2 regions of the Hydrogenophaga defluvii genome follow, and region 1 is predicted to be linked to the other one. Evidence: riboswitches for the same ligand, from Rfam matches in the RefSeq annotation. Region 1 holds a riboswitch; the other holds the start of a gene.
The links. A riboswitch is a leader RNA that binds a small molecule or an ion and turns the genes downstream of it on or off. The one in region 1 is predicted to bind cyclic di-GMP.
Positions count from the first base shown of each region.

Region 2: another riboswitch for cyclic di-GMP. It lies ahead of ACFQU0_RS11555 (hypothetical protein); the one in region 1 lies ahead of ACFQU0_RS17945 (methyl-accepting chemotaxis protein).

Region 1 covers NZ_JBHTBZ010000062.1:13,813-24,876, reverse strand. Annotated here, with positions in the region: gene ACFQU0_RS17975 (hypothetical protein) at 1-30, shown strand, start outside; gene ACFQU0_RS17970 (hypothetical protein) at 82-456, shown strand; gene ACFQU0_RS17965 (hypothetical protein) at 520-987, shown strand; gene ACFQU0_RS17960 (hypothetical protein) at 984-1,391, shown strand; gene ACFQU0_RS17955 (hypothetical protein) at 1,409-1,693, shown strand; gene ACFQU0_RS17950 (hypothetical protein) at 1,716-1,943, shown strand; cyclic di-GMP riboswitch class I at 2,000-2,097, shown strand; gene ACFQU0_RS17945 (methyl-accepting chemotaxis protein) at 2,319-4,112, shown strand; gene ACFQU0_RS17940 (class I SAM-dependent DNA methyltransferase) at 4,169-6,985, opposite strand; gene ACFQU0_RS17935 (hypothetical protein) at 7,689-8,519, shown strand; gene ACFQU0_RS17930 (hypothetical protein) at 8,674-9,285, opposite strand; gene trfA (plasmid replication initiator TrfA) at 9,319-10,161, opposite strand; gene ACFQU0_RS17920 (SOS response-associated peptidase family protein) at 10,831-11,064, shown strand, end outside.
Region 2 covers NZ_JBHTBZ010000027.1:6,470-19,710, reverse strand. Annotated here, with positions in the region: gene ACFQU0_RS11560 (hypothetical protein) at 163-624, opposite strand; cyclic di-GMP riboswitch class I at 867-960, shown strand; gene ACFQU0_RS11555 (hypothetical protein) at 1,163-2,398, shown strand; gene ACFQU0_RS11550 (hypothetical protein) at 2,670-3,116, opposite strand; gene ACFQU0_RS11545 (DUF1643 domain-containing protein) at 3,165-3,698, opposite strand; gene ACFQU0_RS11540 (head GIN domain-containing protein) at 3,711-4,400, opposite strand; gene ACFQU0_RS11535 (hypothetical protein) at 4,491-5,585, opposite strand; gene ygiD (4,5-DOPA-extradiol-dioxygenase) at 5,749-6,660, shown strand; gene ACFQU0_RS11525 (hypothetical protein) at 6,809-7,126, shown strand; gene ACFQU0_RS11520 (hypothetical protein) at 7,183-7,860, shown strand; gene ACFQU0_RS11515 (hypothetical protein) at 7,963-8,409, shown strand; gene ACFQU0_RS11510 (hypothetical protein) at 8,456-9,193, opposite strand; gene ACFQU0_RS11505 (YkgJ family cysteine cluster protein) at 9,944-10,618, opposite strand; gene ACFQU0_RS11500 (AAA family ATPase) at 10,615-12,261, opposite strand; gene ACFQU0_RS11495 (hypothetical protein) at 12,528-13,241, shown strand, end outside.

The sequences.
Region 1 (11,064 bases):
CGAACTCCCAACAAACCTCATGGTGAATAGCGCTGAGACCAACCGCATCAGAAAACCGCTCACATCAACATTCACGTGTCTATGAAAAGAATCATCTACATCGCCCTGTACCTGTTCTGCCTCGCCCTGGGCCCAGTTATTTCCATTTTTGGTCTGCTGACGCAGATGCACGCCTTCACAGCTTTCGGCGTGGTTTGGTTTGTGGTGCTGATTGGAATGTTGATTTCCAGCTTTTCCAGGGCCAAGGAATTCCAGGCGACCATGGCCAAGTACAAGCAAATGAGCTACGACTGGTACAAGGCAACTCACCCGACTCACGTGCACGGCAACGGGGTTTCATGCCACTCCTGTGGCGGTCGGCGCATCAACGTGCGTTCCTTGCGGGAGCACACGTATACACGCGCGCACTTCTGCACCCAGTGCGGAACCACCCTCTACTACTCCCCTGAAACCTGATGCCGACCCCGCCCCGGCGCGAACCGCTGGGGCTTTCTCAGCGCGTAGCCGCGCCATCCTGACATGACCGCCTTCACGATCAAAGACGTTGTTGCCTCCGCCAAGAACATTGAAACGATTCTTGGCGCAAGATTTGGTGCGACAGGGCGCGGCCTCTATGAGAAAACCGCGAGCGTCACCCCTGCCCTTCCTGATCGACTGGTCAAGCGCATCCGCTATGTCGCGACATTGCGCAACAAAGCGATGCACGAGGACGGCTTCGAGATAAACGACCTCGCCGCGTATGTTGCCGACTGCCAGGCCATCGCCGCCGAGCTGGAACAGATCCACACAAGCAGACAACACATGGGCCAGAGGGCCCCTGCTGCAGCCCCCACCGCCTCCGTTGGAAACACGCTTCGCCGTGGTGCACTCATGGCCTGCGCCGTGTGTGGGCTCATCGCAATGATCGGCCTCAGTGCCGCGACGCTCATGGCCTACCTTGAGACGTCCAACGCCACACGCTCTACACAAGGGAGCGCCAAGCAATGAAATTCCGCAAGTTCTTTCCCGCCTCAGAGGCGCCCTGGTCAGAATCCCGACTGGTCAGGATGTGGGGCAAGATTTTGATTGCCGGTCTGGTCTGCAAAGTTTTGTCGGCACTCATCCCCAGTGAGTCATGGCGACTGGCTGTCTTTTATGGCGGTACGGCCGTGTTGGCAGTGGGAATGGTGCTGGCGCTGGTTGGCGCAATTTCCTTCCTTCGCCTCGTGATTGCGGCCAGCGCCCTCCACTCGGTCATCTGCATGGGCCTGGGCGCCTCGATCTGGTATTTCGCATTGAGTTGGCACAGCCTCTGGTTCACCGTGCCTGGCGCGTTGTTACTGGGGCTTGGGATTCTCGAAACGTGGAATCGCGCTTTCGATAGTGAAAGCCCCTTTCTGCAGCCCTTCTGAGCCGGGGCTCGTTCAAGATGATTCTGAAATTGACGCCTGCCGGTGAGCAGGCCATTTGGTCCTGGGTGTGTTCGATTGCCAAAAACGCTGAGGCGCTGAACCGCCAGGTGTGGCTGGCCACCGCCCGCAAACAGGTCAACCTGACCGGCAAAGGCTTGGACGGGAAGCACCGCATCTGGCTCAGCGGTGCCGAATCCGAGAGCGGGCACCTGCATGCACTGATCCTGCAGCCTGGGTGGTTCCACGTCCTGCCCAAGCCGGTGCACACTGCGCTGAACAATTCAGGTCTGCTGGTCTTTTGATGTGAACTGAGGCAGCAACAAAATGCTAATCGATCAGACGAACAACGCCCTGCCAATCTGGGTGGTTTACGACAACCCGGTGGATTTTCCAGGGCGGTTTGTTGCGCGCAAGTGGCTCAACGACACCCCGACAGCGGAAACACTTCAAAGCTCGACCCTCGAAGAGCTTCGCAGCCGACTCCCACCAGGCCTGTACCGTTTGGAGCGCGCTGATTCGGATGACGCCAAGATTGTGGAGACGTGGATCTGAACAGCAAAGCCCCGCGCCGACGCGTCGCCACATTGTGAAAATACGGGTAAACCCGTACAATTGAAGGGCTCACCTGCGCGAAAGCCAGGGCCGCAAAGCCTCCGACCTACCTCCATGCACTTGCAGCACGGGACATGGCAGCGGGGTTGCCAGTCCTCCCTTGCGCGGACTGCTTCGCGCGAATCGATCTGCATTCGCGCTTTGTGGCACTGCCCCTTTTTCTCTTTGGGCCCGCCCCTGCCGTCCAGTGCGAATACCGCACCTGACACATGCGCCCCCAGGGGCTTCTTCTGTTGCAAACCCAGCATTGGCATGGCTGAACCGGAAACGGGTCGGCCTGGCGTGGCGCCGTGCGCTCCTGTGAGATTGAACCTCGTGATTTTCAACCGACTCTCTATCGGCGGCAAACTTTGGGCGGCGGTGGCCACCATCATCCTGTCCCTCGTTGCTGTGCTCGCTGGCACCAGCATCAACACGTCGCGCATCAATGCGGCTGCTTCCTCAGCACTGGGGCAAGCCAACACCAAGAGCGAACTGGTGCACGCCTGGGCGTCGATGACCACGCTCAACGTCAACCGGCTGCAGGCCTCCATGCTCAGCTCGGACCCCACCGTGGATGCCTATTTCAAGGACAAGGTGTCGGGGACCATCAAGCAAATCACAGAGGTGCAAAAGCAGATTGAGGCCATGGAGCTGACCGACAGCGAGAAGGCTCAGATGGCGAAGATCGCATCCCTGCGCAAGACCGTGCTCGATGAGCTGGCTGCAGCTCGCAAGTTGAAAGACGCGGGGGACCAGGTGGGCGCGGCTGGCCACGTGCAGGGCCCGTTCAATGCCGCCATCACGCCCTACCTGGGCGCGCTGGATGAATTCGCCGGTAGCCAGACCAAGGCCGTGGCGGATGTGCAGGCTCAGAGCGTCGCCGACCGCAACGCCAACACCCGCAACGCGACCATCGTGGTGGTGCTCCTGATGCTGGCCATCGCTGCCGGTGCAGTCGCGCTGGTGCGTGGTATTCGCAAGCCCCTGCAGCAGGCCCTGGACTTCGCCCAGCAAATCGCCAAGGGAGATCTGACGGTGCGCTTGAACATGCAGAGCAATGACGAGATTGGGGCTTTGGCCAAGGCGCTTGATGACATGCGCGATCAACTGGTGAGTGTGGTGGCCGATGTGCGCCGTGGGACCGACAACATCACGGTGGCCTCTGAGGAAATCGCCACCGGCAACCACGACCTGAGCGCGCGTACCGAGCAGACGGCATCCAACCTGGAAGAGACCGCAGCCAGCATGGAGCAAATGTCGGGCGCCATCAAACAATCGGCCGACTCCGCACGTGTGGCGACCCAACTTGCTGACGTGGCCGGTGTGAGCGCGCAAAAGGGCGGCGAGGTGGTGGGCGAGGTGGTAACCACCATGCAGCAAATCAATGAGGCCTCGCGCAAGATCAACGACATTATTTCGGTGATCGATGGCATTGCCTTCCAGACCAACATCCTGGCCTTGAACGCTGCCGTCGAAGCGGCCCGTGCGGGTGAGCAGGGCCGGGGCTTTGCGGTGGTGGCCGGTGAAGTGCGCACGCTGGCCCAGCGCAGCGCCCAAGCCGCCAAGGAAATCAAGGAACTGATCGGCAACACCGTGACCCGCGTGGACGCCGGCACCAACCTGGTGACTCAGGCGGGCGAGACGATGAAGGAAATCGTTGAGAACGTGGTGCGGGTGCGCGACATTATTGGGGAGATCGCCTCATCCGCATCCGAGCAGTCCGAAGGGGTGAACCAGATCAACGCGGCCGTGGCCAACCTGGATCAGATGACCCAGCAGAACGCAGCCCTGGTGGAGGAAAGCGCCGCTGCCGCCTCCAGCATGAGCGAGCAAGCCGCCCAGCTCTCCAAGGTGGTTCAGACCTTCCGCCTGAGTGAAGCGGATCTGCGCAACAGCCACATTCAGGTGCTGCAGGCCCACACCATGCCCACGGCCAAGGCCCCGGTTCGTCAGAAGCCCACCAAAAGCCCCGTGGTGCCCGCGAAAGGCCCTAGGCACCCAGCCGCCCAATTGAACGCGCCCAAGGCCGCTGCAGCCCCGGCATCCGCCCGCCTGGGTGCACCGGTCCACCGCGCCAAGCCTGCAACAAGCCCTGCAGCGGACGGCGGCGACTGGGAGTCCTTCTGATGACCGCTGCGATTGAGCTGTACCGGACCTCTAGCGCAACGACCTCTCTGCGGTCGCTAAGACGCGCTCGGGGGGGGCGCGATGACTTCCTCCGTTGCCTGAAGGTACTGGTCAAAAAGGTAGCGTGCTCGACTGGCATCGTCATGCCCCCCCTTGTAGCCGTAAGCGGAATCGACAGCTTTGTCTAGCACGGCGTGTGCAGCGACCAGCTCGGCAGGCATTGAGGACAGGTTGTAGAGCTGCGCCAGGGAGCTGTCTGGATACCGTGCACGCGCATCAAGAACGGCTTGAGCAGCCGTCTCGATGGCCAGTCGTTGCTTCGCGGTGGGTTGGGCAGGCCATGGGAAGTTGTTGTAGACGATCTTGACCGAGTAGCGGTAGTCGCTCTTCATCCGGCCCGCAACCGTGCGCATCCAGGCGTTATGCGCGCTGCTGCAGAGCACGCCGAAGTGGTAGAGCGTCGCATCGGGAACAGTCTTGAGCAGGTTGCTGGCCAGGATGGTGGAGTCCAAAAAGCCAATGGGGATGTACCGGCGCTTCTCCGAGGACACTTCAGGGACCACCAGGTAGTTGCCTTGCGGGAAGAACTCGACGTGAAAACTGCGTGGTGTGGCGCCCAACGCCTTAGTGGGCCTGCTGTCACTTTTTTCACGGAACTTACGAACCGCATCAATCCGCTTTCGGCATTCCGGCAAGTGGGCAAGCTCATTCGGGCTCACGTCCTTGAGCAACAGGCACCACCGTTCAATGCCGTTGAGGAATTCCTCTGACCCAAGCCAGCGACGGAAAAAAGGCGCGCTTGCTGGCTCAGCCGCAATGAACTCCGCCTTCTGTTCGGGCGTGAAAAGGTAGTTCCCATCGTCAATGGGTTTATTGCCAATCCCCATTTCTGGCACGCTGCTCAAGGGGCTAGAGCGGCGCAGCAGGACCACATCTGGGCCGTCCACCAGGTACGGGTTGATGCGCTTGACGAACTGCAACTGGGCCTCTGGGGCTTTTATGTTCGATCCGTATTCGAAGAGTCGCGGTTGCTCTGCTGGCTGCAGTCCGAAACCGACAATGATGCAGTGGACAGCCGCCACACCGCGCCCCTCGTTGCTCCACTGAAACGTTCGGTGCGCGAAGTGGATCTGAATCCCTTGTTCCAGCAGATGCGACCAGAGCACCCCGACCTGTTCGCCTTGGCAGATGCTGTTAGTGGACACCAGTGATGCGCGGATCAGAGGGTTCTGGCGCATGTAGCGCGCGGCAAGGACATGCCAGCAGGCAACGAAATCCAAAAGACCGAAGCTCGGTATACCCTCCATGACATGTGCAACATCCGCGCGCTGTGCTGGCTTGAGGAACTTGGCGCCCACGAACGGCGGATTGCCAACGATGAACGTGCAGTCGGCGGGGGAAAGCACCGTATTCCAATCCAGCCGCAGTGCATTGCCGTGGCGGATGTGGGGGCTGTGCACCAGAGGGACACTGGGCCTTGTGTTGCCGAAGCGGTCTGCGGCTTCCAAGTTCAACTGGTGGTCCGTGATCCACATGGCCACCTGTGCGATGTGGGCGGCGCTTTCGTCAATTTCGATGCCGAAAAACTGCTCAACACTCACCCGGATCAGGGTGCTAATGTCTAGCAGTCCCTTGGTCTGACCGCCCTTGCTGAACAGTCGGTCGATGAGGTCCATTTCCAGGCGGCGCAGCTCGCGGTAGGCGATGACCAGGAAGTTGCCGCAGCCGCAGGCTGGGTCAAAAACCCGGATGGTAGGCAGCTTGTCGTATAGCGCCTGCAGCTTGAGGCGGCTGGTGCCAGCGGACTCAAGTTCGGCCCTCAGGCTGTCCATGAAGAGTGGGTTGATGGCACGCAGGATGTTGCGCTCGGAGGTGTAGTGAGCCCCCAATTCCCGGCGCTTTGCGCCTCGTTGTTTTTTCTTTTGGCTGGCGCTCTCGCTCTCACCGCTGGCCTCATCCTGATCATCGGCATTCTGTTCAAGAACGCCCTGGAACATCGCCCCGAAGATGGCTGGCGATATTTTTGACCAGTCTAGGCGAACGCATTCCAGCAACAGCGCTCGCAAGGTGCTGTCGATGGCTGGAATTCCAGAGCGCTCGGAGAAGAGTTGCCCATTGATGTACTCAAAGGCCTTGAGATCTTCATCGAGCAGCTTGCTTCGCTTCTTGGGCTCCGTGTCCAACACCGCAAACAGCTCATTGAGCTGGGAGCCAACGTCCTTGCCGTCCTCACGCGTCCCTTCAATGAGGCGTCGAAACAGGCCGTTGTCACCGAAGATGGCTGTATCGTCCGCGAAGAGACAGAACAGCAGTCTGGTGAGGAAAATTTCCAGATCACGGCCTGTGAAGTTGCTTTTGAGAAGTGCCTCGTGCAGCGCTGCCATCTTCTCAGCGGCGCGTCTGTCGGCTTCACTTTCCTCAGTGATCTGCGGGGCCACATCGCCCACAAGGAATCGGAACCACTCGGCACGTTTGGACAAATCCGTCAACAGGCAGGTGTGGGACTTGTCCTGTGCCAGGTCGAAGAGCACGAACTGGTTGAAATCGTGCAGCAGAACATAGCGGGGCTGGTCCTGCGGGGGGCATGCCCAGCGGTACTCATCAGCCTGTGCTCTCGCCTTCTTGAGGTCTTTACCGAGGCTCTTGCCCTCAATGATCACCTTGCCGGGGATGAAGCCATCCATAAAGCCGTGACTGCCGTCGCGCATGGACAGCCTGTACTCGCGGCTGTACTGGTGGGGCTGAACACCAAAGCAGGCCAGGAACTGGGCCGTGAACAGCTTTTCGTCGGCTCGCTCGCTGCTGGCGCCGGCCCATTGGTGGGCGAATGCTGAAAGCCGTTTTCGCAATTCGTTTGTCGTGATCTTCGCCATCTGAATCCATCGTTGAGGGGGTCAGCCCACCAGACCTGACTGTGAGTTTACGCAGCAATTTACCCTTCTCTATCTCACGCCTTGTTCTAGGTTCACGCAGTACATTCCCACCATGAGCACCCAAAGCCCAGCCCTCCTGCACAAAATCGCCCAAGCTCGCGCCGAAGCACAAGCCGACCTTCCTCGGGTTCGCGCATGCGCACGGGTTGTGCACTCTCTGGGGGGCTCGCAAGAACAGATCAAAGAGGCGCTTGCTGACCTCAAGTCGGCTTTTGGCTCCAACTTGTCACTGATAACTGCCCTGCAGATTTTGTCTGGGCGCCGTGGCCAGTTCGCAGCAGAGTACGCCCCACCGCAAGAGCGGGTAGAGCTACACGCAGCGCACCTCATCGCTCAATCCATCTGCGCAGAGAAAGGCCTTGGGGCCGTGGTGGCGCCAACAGAGGCAGAGTTTGAAGCGTTCCGCGCCATGGCAGCACGCCAGTTGAACGAACGACTCCCACCCTCATCAGGCGGGTAGCTTAGGTTGCTCAGAAAGCGCTCAAACATACGCCCCGCGCTCCCCCGTCATACCGCCGAATGATACGCAGTTGCTTGCAAAGCCGAGGCACACGCGAGCCGTGAAAAAGTTGTCAGATGGCACATGAGGTCGTTGGTTGGTTGCCATAATCACGTCCGTGCATACTGCAAACTGGCGAGAAACATGAATGCAACTCACGTGATTGGCTGGAAAAGTGTATTTGTATTTCTGACCGTTTGGACTTTGATTGGGTGTGCTTCGACTGGTCGCCCAATCGACTACATCGCGAGAGCGGAGTCCGAAATTAATGATAAGAATTTTGCTGACGCATACAAGTCGTTGGAATATGCGTTTCTGCATGAAAATAGCGCGACCAGAAACAAAGCCATTCAATTGTACAAATCTCAACCCGCATTGAGAGCGGCGGCAATTGAAAGTTTTTCAGTTGAAAAACTAACAAGCGCATTCCGAACCTATGAAATTAATTTAGCTCATGCTGAATTGAAGCGAAGACTTACGCGGTTTGCGCAAGCAGCGTCTGGCGACGACCTTGCTATAGCTCATGGAAATTACGAACAGGCACATTTGAATTTCGTTAAATTCAATGAGCAAAAAGCTGCGGCAGAAGTAGAAAAGGAAAAACAAGCTCTCGCAGCAGAGGCCAGGGCCATCGACAATTTTAGAGAGGTGCGCGAAAAGTCTATATTTAGATGCCAGGACAAGCTTGAGTGTGACAAGGCATTCGCCCTGACGCAGATTTATATTTCAAAAATCTCCGACATGAAGATACAGGTTGCCAACGATACGATCATTGAAACCTATAATCCAACGGACACTTACAAGATTGGCGTAAGCGCAATGAAGACACCGAGAGGTGCGTCTTCGGCGGATATTTCAATCAGCGTCAAATGTGGAAAAAATACCATTGTTGAGGCTGACAACTACTGTCGCCGCTCGGCGACCACCATATACCAGGGGTTCCCAAGGTTCATGGCGGAAAACTTAATCAAGTGATGATCGTTTATGACAGGGATGGTGAATCCAGCAATTGAATTGATAGTGTGCCGTTGAACGCGTGATGGCGTGATTTCGCAGTGACGCACGTAAACAACTCACCGCTGCGCGCTCCCGAATGAACAGTGGTTCGGACGGCCAGTTACCGCCCCTTTTATCCACCCGACTCGAACCGCGCCTTGACATGCGCCGTCAGTGCCACCCACTCAACGGGCAACAGCTTGCGGCTCAGCAGTTCCTCAAACTGGGTGCGCACAGCCAAGACACCTTCATCCTGGTCCACATCGCCGTCGAATTCAACTGCCAAACACATGATCGCCCACAGTCGATGCCAGGTGCCCTCCAAGCCTTCGAGGTGGATGCCAAGGCGGTATCCGGTGTCCGTGACGGTCGGAACGCTTGTCAAGATGTTGCCGATCTTTGGGGGTTTGCGGCGTGCTTGCGTGGCCCGCTCCACTGCCGTTTTCTGCAGACCCGCACGAATGTCAGGCTCCATCGGTGCGCCACACGCACGCTCCCAGTGCCCGATTGCAGCCTGCACCGCTGCTCGCTGCGACTGGCCGTCATGCTGCAGTTGCGCCGCCATCGCATCCACCACCTGGTCAACAGCTTGAGCGCGGGGCTTGATGGCCTTGTTCACGGCCGACATGATGCTCAAGGATGAGGGGCTGTCAGGGTTGCTGGCCAACTCACGAGTCATCGCCTCCCAGAGACTCTCTCCAGGGCGCAACTCGATTTTCGTATTCGGGGGCTTGGGTTCAGCCATTGCATGCGCTCATAGGGCTGGGGCTTTGCAGTGTCACCGTTCGACTATGGATTGATGGGTCAGATTGCGTTGTACCACCACCAAGTCCGCTGCCGGGTCGATGTAGGCCTTGATGAAAAACCCCTGCTCCACCAGCGTGGCAAGGGCCTTCTTGAGCTTGTAGCGGAACTTGCGCATTTCCTTTTCAGGGATTTCCGAGCCTGAGAGCCGGTGCAGCGTTGCGACTGAGATTTTCAGGGGATGGCGGTGCGTGTGATAGAAGCTGTGCAGCCACTTCTCCATGGGCGCCAAGCGCATGCGCATCTTCCAGTCCAGCCGTGTGTAGCTCTGCGGGCCAAACAGGGCAATGATCTCGCGCTCCAGCAGCACCGTCCACTCGCGCAAGGGTGCATCACCGTTGGCCTCACGCCAGCGAAAGGACCGAATCAGCGAACCGGTGTAGTTCTCCACCACAGCACCACCCTCACGCGTCACGGTGACAGCCACCGCCGTGGCATTGAGCCGGTTCAGACAGTCAACCAGCCGCTGGTAGCTTCCAGAGTTGCGCGTCCAGCCCAGCTCGGTGATCATCGCGTATGCGGTGAAGCGAACCTCGGACCCGATCTCCTGCATCCGTGCCAAGTGCAGGATCTGCAGAAAGCAATCTTCGTCGTCCTGCCGAAGTTCCTCTCCGGTGTAATCGATTGAGGTGCCCTGCAAGGCCGCAACCTTGTGTCGCTTGAGGTTGGTTCGCGCACCTTTGCGGGCATTGGCCACGTTGAACAGCGCAGAGCGGGCGAACGCATTGGGCAGGCCGCGCAAATCGTTGGGCCAAATGGGTAGCTGCTCTTGAGAAACCGTCACTGTTGAACTATGGCGTGAGGACATGGGCGTCATGCATGTGAGGTTGACAGTCGAGTGTGCCGGTGCACGGCCTGCCATGTCCATAGTTCAACGGTGACGTTTCATAGTTCAACGGTGACGGCAGAGCCCCACGCCTCGTCGCCACGGGTGCCATCCATAGTTCAAGGGTGACAAGGCACCCCCAGAATCCCCACAAAAGTCGCATCACATAGTTCAACGGTGACGGCTGAGGCCTCCCACCAGGCAGAAATGGACGAATCTCGCTGCCCAACAGTGACGGATGCGCCTTTCGCACGCGCCAGCAGGCCAAAACGTAGTTCAACGGTGACAGGCGGCTCACCTAGTCCAAGGGTGACAAAATCGAGCGGGTAACAGTCCAAGGGTGACACATGCGCAGTTCAACGGTGACGGCGCCATGGTCCAAGGGTGACGGTCGTCACTCTTGAACTACCAATGAAATCAACGCCTTGGGTCAGTTGTGCACAGGGCCTAATCCTTCTCTTAATGTTTTTTAATCGGGACAAGTCCGTCACCGTTGAACTACATGCGGCCCAGTTCTGTGGACAAGTCCAGAAAAGCCCCCGCCACCATGCCGCCACCAGCCCCCCGGTTGAGCGTCACCGTTGAAAGCCACTTTGGCTACCGCCCCATCAGCTTCCCAACCCCGCCCAATTCGCAGAGGCCCCCCAAGAGGAAAGTCCCATGTGCTATTCCGCCTCCGTTGTCGCCGACCACCGCACCTTCCAGCGCATGTTCCCAACGTCCAGGTTGAGCCTTCAGGACTTCCACGAGCTGTACGGCAAGAGGAAAGAGCGCACAAAGCCCCTGCTGCGCACACCCCGCGTGATGGATGCGCTTTTCTCCAACCCTCAGTCAGACAAGGAACGAGAAATCCAAGAGCTGATCAAGGCCTTCTCAGAGGACGAGACAGCCGCG
Region 2 (13,241 bases), on a different contig from region 1:
GGCGCTAAAGTATGGATATCCATCCAGTTATTTTGCACTGACTGGAGCTAAGTGGATACCCCTTACATCCGTACAGTGTAAGGGGCTGCTGGGCCCTGCGGACGTCGAATCGGGGTTGGAATTGGGGCTTGGTGCGCTTTGTTGCCCCGAAGATCACCCTGCTCAAAGCTCGTGCCGGTGGTCGATCCACCAGGCGGCTTTCTTCTGCTTCTTGTGCTCCGAGTCGGGGAAGTGCTTGAGATGGGCAGTGCGCAATGAAGTCGCCCAGTCGATCTGTCGTGGGGTGCCGATGAGGACCGGAAGCCCGGTGGCAGCGGCCTGAGACAAATCCCGTTGCATCCGCTGGCGCCCCTCGGCGCGCACGGCCTCTGCGCGCTCGAATGCCTCCCTGGCGGTTTTGCCGGTGCTGTCCCGGCATTTCCAGAGCGTGGCGGTGCAGAAAGAGGTCACCAGCTCCTGCGGCGTGTTCCCAAGATCCAGCAAATGCTCAATTGTCCCCAGAGAAACGGGCGCGTATTCGGCCAACGCCTGAAGGCCATGCGTAGGGTCAATCTGTCTGGCCTCTTTGAGGCGGCGTGATTGGATTTCATTGAGAACTGAACGCGAAATCTCTTTGTCAGCCATAGACACTCCAAACGAGCAACGGGCAATCACCTGCCGGTGGGCCGTATGCCAGTGTATCCAGCAGGCGCCGGGGACGGAATGCGGGCCTCAGAACAGGAATTCAAGGGAAAACGCCCCTCTTTTGTCAGTGCGAAGCACTCTGGAATTCGAACCACGTATCCGGCGCGCGAGTATTTGGAAATCGTGGAACATCATGTAATCCAAATCGTAATTTGGAGGTGAAATGCCTGATAAAATGGCCATCAAATCATCGGCATACCCGCGCGAAAGGCGGGGTCGCAAAGCCTCCGGTCTACCATTCCTCTGACCAGGAATCACGATAGCGGGGCTGCACACGGCGCGAAACGGACACCACGGTCTGGCAAATGCGCTGCTGTTGCGAGTTGTGGGCCTGTTGCGCTCTACGACTCCAAATCGACCTCCTGATTGCGCGTCTATTCCGGTGTGAATACAGGCCAGAAGCCCCCCTGCTCTCTCGCATCGAGCGCAGAGGCACCTTGCCGAATGGTTTCAACCAAAGAGCGGAAAGCGCCAACCCATGCAGAAACTCAAACGCAGCCTGAAGCTTGCTGCCTTGCCCTTGTTCCTCGCGGCCTCGACCGCCAATGCCGCTGGCTCTACGGGCGATATCACAAACCAGACGGACCTCACCACGGGCATAGCCGAAATCATCCTGCCCAACATCACGCCCAACGATGCCGGGGAAGGTGTTCGCAAGGCAATCTCTCAGTTCGGGATACCCGCGACCCTGAGCTACCGACCCATCGCCAACACCACACCCGCGCGCCCCGGCCAGCCTTCGACCATGCAAGTTGAAGTCCTGGGCACACCCGCAAGAGCGTATGTGTGCGATGGGGGCTTTGCCGAATTGCGCAAGCGCCCCGCCGCGACAGCCAACGCCTTCATTCAGGTGGCAGAAGGCACGCAGGTGTGCCTCTACAACTTCAAGGCAGGCGTGAAGGCCTATGTGGTCTTCAATCGCATCGTGCGCTCCCAGTCCCTGACCGCTGGGCTATTCAAGGGGATCACGACCGCCATTCAGGGCAAAGACGAAGACCGCATCGCCAAGGAACTGAAGTGGAGCATTGACGAAATCAAGAAGGTCTACCCCGGCGCGCTCATCCAACGCATATCCATTCCCGGCAAGCCTGTTGAGGAACCCGACATGGAGGCGGTGGCCAAGATACTGCCCGCCGAAGTGTCTCCTGCTGCTGCCGCGATGACTGCGGTGGCCACCGCAGTCCCTGCCACTCAGGTGGCGCTGGTGGCCCAGGCTCCCGCAGGCTCCGTCCAGGCAAAAGTCAACGCCCGCAAAGACCTCAACGCCATGGGGCTGCCGTACCACTCGGCGGAACAGTTTCACCAGGCTGTCTCCCGAAAAGATGATGTGGCGGTAGGCCTCTTCCTTGCGGGCGGCGGGGTTGATCCGAGCACCGCAGATGCCAGCGGCGTGAGTGCACTGGCTGTGGCCGAACGCATTGGTGCACACGACATTCTGGTCATGTTCAAGAACCACGACACCATGAAGACCCCGCCTGCGGCGCCTGTTGTTTCGGCGGCTGCGGCCACGCCATCTGCAGTGCCCGCGCAGGCAAGCGCACAAGGCCAGCCCCTGCCCGACATTCCTGCCGAAATCAAGGTACAAATCGACCAGCAGATCGACGCCATGCCGTTGACCCCAGAGCAAAAGGAAGCGCAACGCAGGGCGCAGTACCTCAGCGTTCAAAAATTGCTGCGCTCTGTCGATTCGATCAAAGCATCAACCAATCAGTAAGCCCCAAAACTGAATTGCGAACTGGACCGTGACAGGGTACTCAAGCCTCAGGCACGCCTCCTGATGGCATCGAACTCGCCAGGCCCTGGACTACCAGGGGAATTGCCCATGGGCTGAGGTGCTGACCGTCATCACGGCAAGCACTCAAGCCAACCTCGGCTCCCAAACCGCCATCAATGCGCTGAACGTAGCCGCCGAAATCATCAACACCGAGCAAGCGCCAAGCCTGCTCAACTGAAGACGGGCCCAGAGGCCCCAGTGCGCACGTTGATCACCCCTTCGGTGCACGCGCAACCCAGGCAATTGCGCTGTACACCGCCATCGGGACCACTACCCCAATCGCAAGCAAGTGCAAAAGGACCAGGAGCTGCCTCTTCGGCAACTCCTGAGAATCCTGCTCAGAAAGGCTGCTGTAGTGCTCTCTGATCAGGTCCCTTTGGGCGCGGTATTTCTCAACTGCCTGTTTGCTGCACCCCGCAAGTATGTCCTGACCAACATTCCCACCAGACTGGATTTCACACTGTCGCTTTGCATCATCCAGTTCGCGTCGCGCGCCCTCAAACTCTTCGGCCTGATTTGCAGACAGCCTGACGTCTATAGATCCTTGAGTTGGAAAGTCTTGCCACAAGTAGTAAGTGCAAAGCCCGAACCACGAAAGAGACGCCAAAACGGCAATGCGTTGCCACCGATTGAATTGCTTCATCGTCAAATTCTGCACTCGATCTCCTGAAAGGAACTGCAAAAAAGCACCATTGAAGAATCAACTTCAGGCGTTGCTCGTGGGGGCTTCATAGGGCATCAGGCGGCACGATGCCGACAGCATAAGCGGGTGACCCGGTAAACCATGCTTAGTCTGGGCCAGGCAGTTGATGACCCGCCCTGCGGCACTGATCATCTGCAGCACCTCACCTGCGCGATCAATCCTCCGTGCACGGTCCCCCCAAGCAACACAGACCGCTCCAGCGCCCTGCATGGCGTCGTGGATGTGCCTGTCGTTGTCGGGCCCAACAGGGTAGCCTGCAGCCTTCAAATCGAGTGGGTTCGTAGCCCTGAATGCAAACAGATTGACAACCTCGATGCCATCGTAGTGATGGTCCTGTGCAAAGCGGATGCAGCGGCGTACCGTGGGGTCATCCTGAGAGCTGTCAGCAGTGCTCGGATTGAGCATCACGAAAAGCAGGTAAGCCCCCGGCCCCCAACGCCTCCAGAGCCTGTAGCGGTACTGGCCGCATTCGCTCAAGAGCGCGCCGGCATCCAACGAGGCTCCTTCAATGGATTGCTGAACCGGTTGCAGCAGCACGAAAAAAGACAGTCAACCCCGAAACGAAACGTCACCACTGCCGTTTACCCGACTGTCTCGTACCTTCGGATTCCCGCTGATGATCATGTCGCCCGAGCCGTTGAGCAAAACCTTGGCTTCGTCTGTGGCATACGCGTGCACATTGCCTGAACCAGAGAGCTTGACATTGAGTGTGCGAGCCAACAGCTTATGCATCTCAATGTCACCGGAACCTGTCAATTTCAGGACCAAGTTTTCCACACACCCAGAGGCAGCTACATCCCCCGAACCTGACAACTTGACACACAAATCGGTCTGATCCAAACCGCTCAGTGAAACACTACCGGAACCAGTCAGTTCAACATCAACGGTCTGCGGCATCGAGACTCGAACCAACATCGTCTTGGTGGACATGATCGAGATACCGCTCTTGATGCCAATCACCAAGGTTGAGCCTGACACCTCGGTCAGCATGTAGTCCACCAGGTTGTCTTCGGCGCAAACTTCAATCGAACACACCGGACCTCTGGTTACCTGCACCTGCGCGACTCCCTTGATTTCTAGAGAGTCAAACGTGCCTACCACTGGTCTGATTTGGGTAATCAAGTTGCCACTGCCTTGCACAGAGTTCCCCATGCCCTCGATGCGAACACTTCTGCCGTCGATCATGATGCTGCCAATCTGGACAGAGCCATCACCACAAGAAAACTGGTTGATCTTCATATCAGTCATCAATAAAAAAGTGAGCGCGCCGGATCATGGAACCGACAGCCAAACCAACTGCATGAGTGTATGGATGCACTCCCCCGACATTCAGGCCCTCTTCAACGCCAGCTCAAGTGCGTTGGCCAGCTCATGGTTGCCGCTCTCAATGGCCTTGCGCAACTCGGCCACCAACACCTCTTTGCTCTCCGGGCTGGCAGAACTCAAGCTCTGCCGCGTCATTTCACGCACGGTCTCATCCATGATCGCGGATCGCACCTTGCGAAGCTCATTGGCCTGATGCAGCTTGTTGACGGCTCCTGTGGCGGCACTGGCGACGACTTCAGCCTTCTCGCGCGCCATGGCATTGGCGCGAGCATAGTTCCTGCGCACAAAGCGCCAGATCGCATACAGAATCAGCAAACCCAACGCGAAGATACTGCCATAAAGAATCAGCGCGATTTGTGCCTTACGCTTGTCAGCGACATACCTTTCTTCTGCGTGCTTGGCGTTTTCGGTTAGGGCAAAAGAGAGCAGCTCATTGAATTTGGCAAGCTCGATGTGTTGCGCGCCATTGGCAAAATTCAATTTCAACGCATCACCTTTGAGTGCGCTGTCAAAAAGAGACTCAGCGGACACGCCACTGGCATTGTCCAACTTCCAATTGGACTTTTCGAATTTAAGAACTTTTGCAGCAACATCTGACCAGGGCCCTGCGTCTTCGGCGACCACCTTCAGGTAATACGGGTTCGACCACATTTCGCGATTCATCCGCTCCCCACGTGATCGCATCGCTTCTTCAATCGCATCTAAATAACGGACTTTGTTGAAGGTAGCAAACAAAGAGCGATCACAGTCCGTACCGCGAGGCCAAAACACACCCTCGAACAAATGGGAATAACGAACAGAGCAGGAATGGGTGGCGACGATATCGATGGTGGGGCCAACTCGCCAAGCCGCTCCGTATTTGAAGGTGGGGACCAAATCTGGATCGGACCATTGTTGTGGATAATCCAATAAATAATTGCTAAAACCACCTTCGACCAAGGAAACCTGCCTCACTGCATCCGTGGAAGCCTTGGAGACGGCTGTAATCTCCAACGCTCGACGCTCACTGGCTTTTGTAGGGCCGACAAGCATGCAGGCAAAAGAGAAAAACAGCAAGAATACCCGGACGAGTGTGTTGAATCTGGTCATTTGCTCCATTATGTCAGGACTTGTGAGGCCCGAGCACTGAGCCGCATACCTGCGAAAAACAAGGAAAATACGCGCGTTTAAATCTAAATGGGCGCATTTCCTTGCGAGGAAGGAACACGGCAACTACAGTGAGAGTCATGCTGGGAACAGCCACAAAGCCCAACCTATCCCCATGACGATTGCCCACCCCCGCCGCCGCATCCTCGGCGCATCCGCCCTGGCCCTGTTGAGCGCGCTGCAGCACAAGCTCGCTGCAGCCGCACCAGCACAGACGCCAGCACAGGCCAACACTCCAGGCTCGATGCCGGTCTTGATGATCGGCCACGGGAGCCCAATGAACGCTCTGCGCAACAACCCGTTTACCAAGACACTGACCCAGTGGGGCAAGGACTTGCCACGCCCCAAAGCGATTTTGGTGGTCTCCGCACACTGGCTCACCCCCGGCAGCATCATGGTGCAATCCTCGGTCAAGCCCCCCACCATCCATGACTTCAGTGGCTTCCCCGCTGAGCTGCACGCAATGCAGTACCCAGCCAAGGGCGCCCCTGAATTCGCCACCAAAGCCGCTGGGCTGCTCCAGAGCGCGGGCGCACAGGCCAGCGCTACACAGCAATGGGGCTTCGATCATGGAACATGGACCGTCCTCAAGTGGCTGTACCCCGGCGCTGATGTGCCGGTGTTTCAGGTCTCCATAGACTACGACAAGCCTGGTCGGTTTCACTACCTGGTGGGCAAGGAACTGGCCGCACTGCGCAAGCAAGGCGTGCTGATCGTGGGCAGCGGCAACATCGTGCACAACCTGCGCGCAACCGACCGGGAGTTTCCAGAAGGCCTTGCTGCCAGCCAGAGCTGGGCCCGCGACTTCGATGAATTCGCAAAGCATGCCCTGAACACACGAAACGATGGGGCTTTGATAGACTTTCATCTGCAGGGCTCAGCCGCACGAATGGCGGTACCCACACCAGATCATTACTGGCCGCTGCTGTACGCGCTGGGTGCTGCGAAAGAGGACGAAAAGCCCCGGCACGTCTTTGAAGGCTTTCACAGCGGCACACTGTCCATGCGCTGCCTTCAGTGGGGCTAAAGCCAGACCTGTGCTGGTCATGGCTGCTTATAACGAGTCAGGTCTAAAAGCAGGCCCATTACTTGTAAGAAGATCAATGCAATTCAACGCCAGCACCTGGATCTGTACGCGAAGAACGCAACCTAACTGAATTAGAAGGAAACAAGACGTGCTCCACGACTTCGCAATGGTAGGTGGTATTCTAATAAAGTACGGCATCATCTTGTTCATCATCTTTTTCTCGATTGCTCTCCTATCGAGTTTCGTCACCACCTTCCTTCGGGAGCCAAGCACAGTCGCCAAGTTGATATTCGTGACCGCCACCCCTTACGCGCTTGCGTTCTCGGTTCCGTATTTCATCCTGCATCATTGGTTCGGAATGCCGTTCTGGCTGAACACAATCGCGGGGCTGGCAATCTACGCGTTCACACACGGCTACCTTGAAAAGCGCATTGACGTCCGATTCAAGGACGAACGTGGCGAATGAAATCATGCGCTCGTGGCACCGCTCATAGCGCCCTCCTGATTCACAAGGATGCAACCATGGAAAAGCCCCCAGCTCTGGCGCACGTGAAGGCCATCATCATGAGAGCCTGTACGGCTGCAATCCTCTTTTCCGCAGGTGGCTTGAGCAGTCATTTACACGCACAGAATCTGGTGCGATGCACCGCGCCTGATGGGCGAACCTCCTACCAGCACGAGTGCCAGCCTGGGCATAAGGCCACCGGCATGTTCGGGCGCGAGCTTCGACCGCCTGAGCCTGCGAAAAAGAAAGCGGGCGACCCCAACATTGAATGGCACACAGAACCAAGGCGAACCTCCAAGCTGATTGAACCCTTCAAGTACAAGTTGCCTGGGCACGTCACGGATGCTGAGGGCGAAGTGACCGCAAGTTGCTACTGGCGAGGAAGAATCACAGGGGCAGGCCGCTACTGCGGTGACAGCCATGCCGACCTCACGCGCGTAAGGCAAGGGTCTGACTACGGCGGCTCCGATTTCTTTGTGTGCAAAGACGGAACCGCCTGCAATGTTGAGCGTGTCTGCGGCAGCAGCGGGCCGGGGTCGGATCATGGATTGGTGCGCATGGATTTCATGGGCCCTCACATGAAGAAAACCGACGCCTATTGGGACGTTTTGCGAAAGTTTGAGCAGGCCGTCAAAGCGTGCAGCGCATTTCTCCCCACTGTGGGGGAGGCAGCGCGACAGACCTACAGGCCTTGAGGGGCAGCTCCCCATCTGCCACTGGCCCGCGAGGCCATGGCGTCGCCTCCCTGCACCAGCCACTGTTGTTGCGCGCTCGCAAATGGGCTAGAAACTACTCCAATGACCGAACCACGAAGCAAGGCCTTTGAAGCGGCAGAAATCTCGGACACCATTGCCCTGCTGGAGCAATGCGCGGCATACCTCAAACGCATGCCCCCGGTGGCCGTGACGCTGGGATTGATCCGCGACATTGAAAACCATCTGGCCCAGCCTGAGACGATCACGGCCCAGCGATTGGCCAGCGTCAACGCAAAGGAGCTTGAACTCAGGCACGAGGTCCGCACCGCGCGCAAGTTCTCCCCCTCCGGCGCACCCCTCTTGGATGTTGAAGTCCACGGCAATCACGTGCGTGTGAGTGCTCACGAAGCCTATCTGCGTGAAGGCATCGACCCTGAAAAACGAAGCGCCCAGGCCCAGTCAATGCTGGACATGCTCGCCTCGGGCGTGGAGTTTGAGTTGAAGGTCGATGAAAAGGCCAGCGCACAGCGCAGGTGGGGCGAGCCCTGAAGGCGTGGCCTGGGGCTTTGAACTGCCTGATGCAGAACCAACGCCCTCAGGGTCTCCCACCCAAGTACGCAAGCACATCAGCCCACATGCCAGTTCGGATATCGGACATGGGCCCGCCCTGAAGTTGTGAGCGCAGGTATTCAATCGCGCCAAAGATGGCACCCTGCACCTCGTAGCCTCCGACCTCCAGATTCGCGCGCCCCACCACTGGCGGCAAAGCTTCTTCCCAGCCCTCGAAGCTGGGCCATGGGGTGATGAATTGACGCCCGTCCAGATGCTCGACCCGTACCCAGCCCGTGCCGTCGCGCAGTTTGTAGGCCGCGACCCCGGTTCGGGGCTTCATCCAGGCCCAAGGAAATCTCGGGCGCGTGGGCAAGGGGCGACCGCCCGCGTGCGCCCATGGGGCTACAGGAGCCGGTGCAATGCTGGGGGCTGGTGCCAGGGCTCTGGATCGCTCCAAGGCGCTTTGCTGGGCCTCACGCAGCCGAGCAAGCCGCAGCGCTGCGGCCTGGCGTGCCTGTTCTTCTTGAGCCTCAAAGCGCGCCAGCAAGGCCTCGGTGTTTTCCTGCAGCATCTGCCGCTCTTCGGGGCTCAGAAGCTTGCCGCCCCCTCCCCCGTATTGGGCCTGCCCCAGCGCCAACAAGCCCCCAAAGCGCTTTTGAAAACAGGTGGAGCCCAGCACCAGAAGCTCGCCGCCGTCCCTGACGATGTGAATGGCCCTGTAGACCGATTTCTGGCACCCCGGCTGCGCGCACCGCACGCGCTCAGAGGCATCGACCTCCACGATGGCCAAAAGCCGCGCCCCCGCGCTGGGCTTAGCTCCAGGGCCCGCGTTCATGACTCGTCGTCCATGTCATCGTGTGAAGGGTAGGAGCCGAACTGGCCATGATCCCGGAAAGAGTGCCCCCAGTACCTCTTGGCATCCAGGCGCCGCTCCTGGCTGGCACTGTCTGGGCTCGGCGTGTCCTTTTCTACAGCGGTGGAGGCACGGCTTGGCGTAGCGCGGTTGTGCTTGGCGCTGTTTTGCTCCAGTGACCTCGGGGCTTGGAGATCCAATGCGTAGAACGCCTTGAGCCCGTGAGACCCAATGACATGCGACCTCAGTTGCGTGATATTTGGAAACGTTGCCTTGCACTTGGGACATTTCAATTCGGGGCTCACGCGAGGCCCTGATCTCTTCGGCGGCTTCTTCGGCGACGAACCCGCACGCGCAAGGATCGGGGCCAGCAAAATCGTTTTGATTTTGTTGGTCTTGTTCCCAGAGGATTGGACAACTTTTTTGCGTGGTTTAGGCCCGTGTTCCTGTTGAATGTGCGCCAACAAGCCCGAAACGTATGCCCCACACTCACGACATTGGGTGAGCCCTGAGCCTGGCGATGGCTTCACACGAGAGCCCAGGTAAGCCCCTTGCGTTGATTCCTCGGATGACTTGACCCCGTACATGCCCGTTCCCCAGCATCGAAAGCAGTTGGGATTGTCTCCACCACAGGGACAGGGCATCGAACCGAGTGACATGGCTATTGGGCCTCAGGTTTCAAGTTGGAGCGCGGGATACAAACCAGTTGCGGATATCGTCATAGTCCTGGTGCCCGCCCAGGATGGCCACCGCAGCCACCGAATGGTCCAGGGTGTTCATGTAGGGCACTTCGGGGGCGCTGCCCTCAATGAGCTGGCACAGCAAGTCATCCTCATCCATGTTGAGCAACTGCCTGCATGTCAAGGGGCGGCTGTCGTAGATGCTGCAGGCCTGATCGCGCAAGAAGGGGCACGGCTTTCCGAAGGTCTCCTTTGCAGCGCCCGTGGCATCCCCCTGAGAGGCGTTGTGCATCGTGTACTTGCCTGCCTTGGGATTGAGGGCGACACCGGTCTCTTTGGCGATCACCTGAGCCTCGGCGCGCGAGACAAGGACGGCAATGTGGCAGCAATGCGAGCACCCCTGTCTGCAGGCTGCAAGCCCCCCGGCTGTCGCAGCCATGGCATCAGCGGCTTTTCGAAGCCAGAAAATGCGCTTTGAGCCGCTGGCGGCGCGTGCTGCTTGCTCCACGAGCCTTCCCTCAGCGGCGCGGCTTTTACCGGCCAGCGCCTGCATCTTGTGTTCGACCCGCTCTTTGAGCCCCACCCAGCGTTCTTGGATGCGCTGCAGGTTCTCCGTTGTTGCCGCAAGCACGCGGTACTGCTCCCCTGCCTTGGGTGCCACCAGGTTGCTCACGCGGCCGTTTCCTGCATCTTGATCGCGCGAAACATCGCGCAGCGCCGGAAGGTGGCCAGCGTGAGCGGCTCCTTGTGCGCCACCGCCACCCGCAAAGCCAGCCGCAGGAGCATCTTGGTGTCGCGCGGCGCAATCTCGGGGAAAAGTTCGACCAACTCAGCGATCAGCTCGTCACTGAGAGGGGCTTGGTACTGGGTGGCCATGACGCGCCAGATCGCAGCCGCATCCTTGGGGCCTGGCGGGTCGTAGTTGATGATGGCCGCGCAGCGCGAAATGATGGCCTCATCGATCTGGTCTGAACGATTGGTGGTCATGAACAGCAGGCCGTCGAAGTATTCGAGGGTGCGCAGGAACTCGGCCACGATGGCGTTTTGCTCGATGTTGTTGCCGCGCTGGACCACGAACACATCGGCCTCATCCAGAAGAAGCACGCAGTCCCAGCGCTTACCCCGCTGGAAGATGGTCCGCAGGTTCTTCTCAATGTCCTGGGCCGTGGTGCCCAAAGCCCCGGAATGGATGGAATACAGGGGCTTGTCGATCAGCTCGGCATACACCTCGGCCGTCAAGGTCTTGCCCACGCCGGGAATGCCCTTGCACAGGATCACGTTGCCAGCACTCTTGCCCTCAATGAAGTCATTGACGAAGGCGTTCAGGTCCGTGGTGAGAACGTCCAGCAAATCCCGGTGCGTAGGCGGCAGGATCAGCTTTTCGCGCAGCGTCTTGTCGTACTGGTAGGGGGTCAGGTTGTCCGCATTCACCCAGAAAAACTCATGGGCGCTCAGATCAAAGACCTTCACCAGCGGGTGCTCGGGAATCGGCCCCACGCCCATGGCGCCATCGTCCGTGTCAGGTGCGGCATCAAACAGCGATGACTCGACATAGCGCTGGGCCGTGCCGTAGTCTTTGGACTCAAGATCGTGAATCACGCGCCGCCCCGTCAACTCCACGTTTCGACGGTGGTAGTGGTCTTCCTCGTACTGGTAGACAACACCGCTGACACGAAACTGCTGGGCGAAGGCACCTTGTGTGACCTTGCGGTGCCGATCCAAGGATTCCATGTGCGCATCGCGAAGCGCCTGCGTTTCCTTGTACAGGCCTTGGTCAGCCAAGATATCGGCCACGCGGCGCCTGGCCACGTCTTGCGGAGAGAACGTGTGCACACTCCCGTAGACGGAAATGCCCCCCTTGATGTTGCCGTCCCGGTTGAAGCCGTAGCTGGTGGTGCGAATGCGAACCGTGGGGGTGGGCTGACCACGGCCATGGGACTTGCCATCATCGAAACTGATGCTCGTCACAAGCTCGGGGTACATCTTGCCGTCGCGCCCCTCGACATAAATCCAGCCGTCGATGAGGCTGGACTTCAAGAAGGCCTCGACAACCCCCTGGAACGCTTTGAAGTTGGGCACCGGCTTGCCGAAGTCCCCCGCCCTGGCCTGCGCGATGGACTCGACCGCACGAACAGCCTTGGCGTCACCCACTGCGGTGGCAGCGGCGATCAGGTCCCCCAGAGCCTGCGTGTCAAGCTGGCTCGCATCAATCCGAATTTCACGATCATCACGCAGGACCTTCGCATAGTCGCGTGCCTTCTCAAACGAAGGGTTCACAGTTGCTGCGATGAGTTCGGTGGATACGGTAAGGGACATTCGGTTTCCGATTCTTGCGCTCAGTTTAGGCCTTAAAAGCCACGCATACCGCCACGCATACAGCCGCGAAAGACCGCCTGAACCCGGACAGCGTGCGGCGGGAGCCGGTGTCGCGGGGCGGGCAGGCCAGGCGTCGGCACGCTCGGCAAGGTATGGCTAAATTGTAGCCCCTTTGGTTGCTCAAGTGTACGTTTTATTAAACTGTTTCCCTCAAATGGTGGATATACCGATACACTCGGCGTCAAGATTTGAAGGCAAAGGCTCGCATGTTTGAGAGAGAAGACTGGACCCTGTTTCGCAACATCGGCACCCTCGGGCAAAAGGCGGGCGTGCCGGTGCGCCAACTGGCAAGCCTTGTCGCCAAAGAGCTGACCGACAACGCGCTGGACGCGGGCGCCAACGTCACGGTGCGCTACGAATCGGGCTGGGTGCTCATTGAGGACGATGGCCCCGGCCTGCCCTGCGATCCTGGGGCTTTGGCGCGACTTTTCTCGATCCGCCGCCCCCTGACCTCATCCAAGCTCGTGCGGGTGCCCTTGCGGGGGGCTTTGGGCAATGGGCTGCGGGTGGTGACGGGCGCCGTGCTGGCCTCGGGCGGCAAGCTCTACGTGGAGACCCATGACAGGCGCTTTCACCTAAGCCCCAAGGATGACGGGACCACAGGTGTGAGCAGCGAGCCATGCGAGAGGCCCACGGGAACCCTTGTGGCGGTCAAGCTGGGCCCAAGCGTGCCAGTGGACCCCAAAGACGTCCTGACCTGGGCGACACAAGCCATCGAGCTGGCCCCGCACGGCAAGTCCTACCGGGGCAAAACCTCCCCATGGTGGTACGACAGCGAAAGCTTCTTTGAAATGCTCCAGGCCGCAGGTGCCAGACCCCTGTGCGATGTGCTCGTGCAGTTCAGGGATGTGAGCGTGAGCACCGCCCACCATTTCGGTCAAGGCTTGGCCGCGAACGCGATGAGCCGCGCGGACAGCAAC